DNA from 2 places in the Streptomyces sp. NPDC002676 genome. Region 1 is predicted to be linked to the other one. Evidence: riboswitches for the same ligand, from Rfam matches in the RefSeq annotation. Region 1 holds a riboswitch; the other holds the start of a gene.
The links. A riboswitch is a leader RNA that binds a small molecule or an ion and turns the genes downstream of it on or off. The one in region 1 is predicted to bind glycine.
Positions count from the first base shown of each region.

Region 2: linked by a shared signal. The riboswitch ahead of gcvP (aminomethyl-transferring glycine dehydrogenase) and the one ahead of gcvT (glycine cleavage system aminomethyltransferase GcvT) in region 1 are both predicted to bind glycine.

Region 1 is NZ_JBSFVT010000022.1:80,091-83,221, forward strand. Features, by position in the region: gene ACWD3E_RS36640 (enhanced serine sensitivity protein SseB) at 1-4, opposite strand, end outside; gene ACWD3E_RS36645 (AAA family ATPase) at 70-762, opposite strand; glycine riboswitch at 953-1,052, shown strand; glycine riboswitch at 1,053-1,165, shown strand; gene gcvT (glycine cleavage system aminomethyltransferase GcvT) at 1,204-2,322, shown strand; gene gcvH (glycine cleavage system protein GcvH) at 2,474-2,851, shown strand; gene glyA (serine hydroxymethyltransferase) at 2,866-3,131, shown strand, end outside.
Region 2 is NZ_JBSFVT010000006.1:10,655-13,785, reverse strand. Features, by position in the region: gene gcvP (aminomethyl-transferring glycine dehydrogenase) at 1-2,074, opposite strand, end outside; glycine riboswitch at 2,248-2,342, opposite strand; gene ACWD3E_RS18445 (PRC-barrel domain-containing protein) at 2,462-2,833, shown strand; gene ACWD3E_RS18440 (DNA polymerase IV) at 2,755-3,131, opposite strand, start outside.

The DNA.
Region 1 (3,131 bases):
CCATCTGCCTACCGCCTGCTGGGAACCACTGCTGTGGCCCACAGGCTATCGGGTGCCTGTGACAGACCCTCACCCTGTGAACAGGATCCGCTCCAGGGCGTCCGCCGCGTCCCGGTCCAGCAGGAGCGCCGAGTCGCAGCCGCCGGGCAGTTCGCCGCGCTCCACCGCCCGCAGCAGCCGGGCCGTCGTACGGCGGTGGCGGCTGAAGGCGTACCGGGAGACACCCCGGCCGCGCTCGTGCTGGCCCGCGCGGGCCGTGTCCGGGGTGACGTCGAGGAGGAGCAGGTGCAGGGTGCCGCCGCGGCGGCGGGCGGCGCGGGCCAGCCAGCCCCGTACCCAGGGCTGGGTGCCGCAGTCGTGCACGACGACTCCCTCGCCGGTCCGCAGGGCGTGGCGCAGGGCGGCGAAGTGGGCGAGGCGGACCAGGGGGCGGTAGAGGGCGTAGGGCAGGACGCGGGGCAGGCGGGCGGCCCAGCGCGCGCGGGCGTCCTGGGAGTCGACGCGGCGGCCGGGGACCGCGCGGTGCATCAGGGTGGACTTGCCGCTGCCGGGCAGGCCGGTGAGCACGACCAGGTCGCGGGGGCCGAAGCGCAGGGTCCGCGGGCTGTGGCCGCCGCGCTCGCGCAGGTCGCGCACGACCGGGGCGGGGCGCTCGGCAGGGCGCCCCACGGCGCGGGCGGCACGGCGCTCGCGGGCCGGGGCGGAGGGCTGCCGCGGCACCGCGATGCCGCTGGTGGTGGCGTATGCCGACGTCCTGTTCACCGTGATCGTCCTCCCCTGTGGGCGCGGAGATCCCCCTGCCCGGTCTTCCTGCCCTTCGTATGTAAAGAAAAAGTAATGCGCGGTGTCCGGCGGTTCGGTGCGCGTACGGCCACAGGTCGGTTACAGATGGGGCCTGACGGTCGGGGGCCGGGCGTGCAATGATGTGCCCGCCAACTGCATACCGGCCGCTTGAATCCGCGCGGGAGAGTCCCCAGCAGTCGTCTCGCTGGGGCGCCGAAGGAGCAAGTCCCTCCCTTGAATCTCTCAGGCCCCGTTACCGCGCGGGCGAGGCACATCTGAAAAGCGGGCCGCTGTGACAGTGGCTCCACCCAAGGTGCAAGCCCTGATCGTCCCTGTGGCGGTTGCGGCGAACCTCTCAGGTTCCGATGACAGATGGGGAGGAACGACCTCGCCCGTCATGCCCTGGGAGACAACCGACCGATGAGCAGCACCGAACTCCGTCACACCGCGCTGGATGCCCTGCATCGCTCGCTCGGTGCGACGATGACCGACTTCGCCGGCTGGGACATGCCCCTGCGCTACGGCTCCGAGCGCGACGAGCACGTGGCCGTGCGGACCAAGGCCGGTCTCTTCGACCTCTCGCACATGGGCGAGATCACCGTGACCGGTGCCGAGGCCGCGGCCCTCCTGAACTTCGCCCTGGTCGGCAACATCGCCTCCGTCGGCGTCGGCCGCGCCCGCTACACCATGATCTGCCAGGCCGACGGCGGCATCCTGGACGACCTGATCGTCTACCGGCTCGCCGACACCGAGTACATGGTCGTGGCCAACGCCTCCAACGCCCAGGTCGTGCTGGACGCGCTGACCGAGCGCTCCGAGGGCTTCGACGCCGAGGTGCGCGACGACCGGGACGCGTACGCCCTGATCGCGGTCCAGGGTCCGGAGTCCCCCGGCATCCTGAAGTCGCTCACGGACGCCGACCTGGACGGTCTGAAGTACTACGCGGGCCTGCCCGGCACGGTCGCCGGCGTCCCCGCGCTGATCGCGCGCACCGGCTACACCGGCGAGGACGGCTTCGAGCTGTTCGTGAAGCCGGAGCACGCCGTGGAGCTGTGGCAGGCGCTGACCAAGGCGGGCGAGGGCGTCGGCCTGGTGCCGTGCGGCCTGTCCTGCCGGGACACGCTGCGCCTGGAGGCGGGCATGCCGCTGTACGGGCACGAGCTGACCACCTCGCTGACCCCCTTCGACGCCGGGCTCGGCCGTGTGGTCAAGTTCGAGAAGGAGGGCGACTTCGTGGGCCGCGAGGCGCTCACCGAGGCCGCCGCGCGCGCCGAGCAGAACCCGCCGCGCGTGCTGGTGGGCCTGATCGCCGAGGGCCGCCGGGTGCCGCGCGCCGGGTACGCCGTCGTCGCCGGCGGCGAGGTGATCGGCGAGGTCACCTCGGGCGCCCCCTCCCCCACCCTGGGCAAGCCGATCGCGATGGCCTACGTCGACGCGGCGCACGCGGCGCCGGGCACCGAGGGTGTCGGCGTGGACATCCGGGGCAGCCACGAGCCGTACGAGGTCGTGGCGCTGCCTTTCTACAAGCGGCAGAAGTAGACGAAGTAGACACTGGGCGCGGTCCGTCCGCGCGGTCCGTCCACGCGGCCTGTCCCCGTGACGTGACACTGCGCACATTTCGCCTGCTCAACGACGGTTCCGGCCGTCCCCCACTCATCAGCACACTCCCGCGTACAGGAGAATTCAGACCATGAGCAACCCCCAGCAGCTGCGTTACAGCAAGGAGCACGAGTGGCTGTCGGCCGCCGAGGACGGCGTGTCGACGGTCGGCATCACGGAGCACGCGGCCAACGCGCTCGGCGATGTCGTTTTCGTCCAGCTCCCGGAGGTCGGCGACACCGTGACCGCGGGCGAGTCCTGCGGCGAGCTTGAGTCGACCAAGTCCGTCAGCGACCTGTACGCGCCGGTCACCGGCGAGGTCACCGAGATCAACCAGGACGTCGTGGACGACCCGTCGCTGGTGAACTCCGCCCCCTTCGAGGGCGGCTGGCTGTTCAAGGTGCGGATCACGGACGAGCCGGCCGACCTGCTCTCCGCCGACGAGTACACCGCCTTCACCGCCGGCTGAGGAGTCGTAGCCGTATGACTGTCCTGAACACGCCTCTGCACGAGCTGGACCCGGAGATCGCCGCCGCGGTCGACGCCGAGCTGAACCGCCAGCAGTCCACGCTGGAGATGATCGCCTCCGAGAACTTCGCGCCGCTCGCGGTGATGGAGGCGCAGGGCTCGGTGCTGACCAACAAGTACGCGGAGGGCTACCCGGGCCGCCGCTACTACGGCGGCTGCGAGCACGTCGACGTCGCCGAGCAGATCGCCATCGACCGGATCAAGGAGCTGTTCGGCGCCGA
Region 2 (3,131 bases), on a different contig from region 1:
GGCCGACCAGGGCGTTGAGGTTCGCGCCGTCGACGTACACCTGGCCGCCCGCCTCGTGGACCTGGGCGCAGATGTCGGCGACGTGCTCCTCGAACACGCCGTGCGTGGACGGGTAGGTGATCATGAGCACGGCCAGCTCGTCGCGGTACTGCTCGATCTTGGCGCGCAGGTCCTCGACGTCGACCTCGCCGTCCTCGGCGGTCTTGACGACGACGACCTTCATGCCCGCCATCACGGCGCTGGCGGCGTTGGTGCCGTGCGCGGAGGACGGAATCAGGCAGATGGTGCGCTGCTCGTCGCCGTTCGCGCGGTGGTAGCCGCGCACCGCGAGCAGACCGGCCAGCTCGCCCTGCGAACCGGCGTTCGGCTGGAGGGAGACCTTGTCGTAGCCGGTGACCTCGGCGAGACGTTCCTCCAGCTCACGGATGAGCGTGAGGTAGCCCGCGGCCTGCTCGGCCGGCGCGAAGGGGTGCAGCTGGCCGAACTCGGGCCAGGTGACCGGCTCCATCTCCGTGGTCGCGTTGAGCTTCATGGTGCAGGAGCCCAGCGGGATCATGCCGCGGTCGAGCGCGTAGTCGCGGTCGGACAGCTTGCGCAGGTAGCGCAGCATCGCGGTCTCGGAGCGGTGCTGCTGGAAGACCGGGTGGGTCAGGTAGTCGTCGGTGCGCAGCAGCGCCCCGGGCAGCGTGTCCACGGCCGCCGCGTCCAGCGCCTCGACGTCGCCGTCGATACCGAAGGCGGCCCAGACGGCACCCAGCTGGGCGCGCGTGGTGGTCTCGTCGCAGGCCATGGAGACGTGGTCGGCGTCGACCAGGCGCAGGTTGACACCGTTCCGCTCGGCGGCGGCGACGACCTCGGCGGCCTTGCCGGGCACGCGCGCGGTGAGGGTGTCGAAGTAGGCGCCGTGCACGAGCTCGACACCGCCGGCCGTCAGGCCCGCGGCCAGGACGGTGGCGTAGCGGTGGGTGCGGCGCGCGATGGTCTTCAGGCCCTCCGGGCCGTGGTAGACGGCGTACATGCCGGCCATCACGGCGAGCAGCACCTGCGCGGTGCAGATGTTGCTCGTGGCCTTCTCTCGGCGGATGTGCTGCTCACGGGTCTGCAGGGCCAGGCGGTAGGCCTTGTTGCCGTCGGCGTCGACGGAGACACCCACGAGGCGGCCGGGCAGGCTGCGCGCGAACTTCTCCTGCACGGCCATGTAGCCCGCGTGCGGACCGCCGAAGCCCATCGGGACACCGAAGCGCTGGGTGGTGCCGACCGCGATGTCCGCGCCCAGCTCGCCGGGCGAGGTCAGCAGGGTCAGCGCGAGCAGGTCGGCGGCGACGGTGACGAGAGCGCCCAGCTCGTGCGCCTGGTCGATGACCGGCTTGATGTCCCGTACGGCACCGGAGGCGCCCGGGTACTGGATGAGGACGCCGTTGATCTCGCGGTCGGCGATGTCGGCCGGGATGCCCTCGCTCAGGTCGGCGACGACGACCTCGATGCCGGTCGGCTCGGCGCGCGTCTCGATGACGGCGATCGTCTGCGGCAGCGCGTCCGCGTCGACCAGGAACAGGCCCTTCTTGTTCTTGCCCATGCGCCGGGAGAGCGCCAGCGCCTCGGCGGCGGCGGTGCCCTCGTCCAGGAGGGAGGCGCCGGAGGTCGGCAGGCCGGTGAGTTCGGCGACCACCGTCTGGAAGTTCAGCAGGGCCTCCAGGCGGCCCTGGGAGATCTCCGGCTGGTACGGCGTGTACGCCGTGTACCAGGCCGGGTTCTCCATGACGTTGCGCAGGATGACGGGGGGCGTGAAGGTGCCGTAGTAGCCCAGGCCGATCATGGAGCCGAGAACCTGGTTGCGGTCGGCGAGCTCACGCAGCTCGGCGAGCACCTCGGCCTCGGTCCGGGCCTCCGGCAGATCCAGGGCTTCGGCGTTCTTGATCACATCCGGCACCGCGGCGGCGGTCAGCTCGTCGAGGGAACCGTAGCCGACCTGCGCGAGCATCTTGGCCCGCGCCTCCTGGTCGGGCCCGATGTGACGCTGCTCGAAGGGGATACCCGCTTCGAGCTCGGACAGCGGAACGTGGTGGGCGGTCATTGCGGAGGCCTCCTGGTCTGACGCGACCTTCGAGGGCACCACGACACGGGTGCCCGGACGGCCTCCCCCTCTGTCATCTCAACCTGAGAGCTTCACCGGGCGCCCGAGGACGCCGGCTTTCACCGTCGGTGAGGGCGGATACCGTGGGCATCCGCCCTGCTTTCCAGAGTGACCTCGTCCGTGCGGTACGTGAGCCTGAGAGATTCCGGGGAGGATTTGCTCCTTCGGCGCCTCCGACGTGGTCGGAGGACTCTCCCGCGCGGGGTCAGCAGCCGCTGTCAGCGTACCAGCGAGGTCAACGCCCGGGCCTTCGAGTGGCCGCCTCGTTGAATGTGCTCTTTTGTAGTGCTTACGGATGAGTTGCGACCAAGTGGAGGGAGAGGGACCGTGCAGACCGATATCGATCCGCGCAACCTGATCGGCCGCAAGGCGTTCGACCGAAATGGGACCAAAATCGGCACCGTCGACGAGGTGTATCTCGACGACGCGACGGGCGTGCCCGAGTGGGCTGCCATACGAACAGGCCTGTTCTCCAGGGATGCGTTCGTCCCGCTGGAGCCGAGCGAGCTGGTCGAGGGCACGCTTCAGGTGCCGTTCGAACGGAGCCTGATCAAGGACGCCCCCGACTTCGGCGTGGGCCGCCACCTCTCCCCCGAACAGGAACTCCAGCTCTACCACCACTACGGTCTGGATGTAGGGGCGCCTCCGGCGCTTCCCGACCACGACTTCGGAAAGCTGGCCGGCTCGGAGGAGGCCTGAGGTTGCGTGTGCCGCTCCGTCTGCTTCTCCGAGTGCTTCTCCATGTGCTTGTCCGTCTGTCTCTCCTGTCTCTCCTGTCTCTCCTGTCTCTCCGCGTCCCCAATTTCCGGCACCAGCGGCAGCGGGTCCGCCGGTTCCAGATCGAGGTCGTCGACCCGGAAGGTCCGCACGCGGCCCGGCTCCGAGTACGGCGTCTCGAAACGTACGGTGACCCGCCCCAGGCCGCTGCCCTGCACCCAGCCGTGGCCGTAGGCGGCGTGCCGTATGTCGTGCCCGGCGCTCCAGTGCCGCTCGGCGG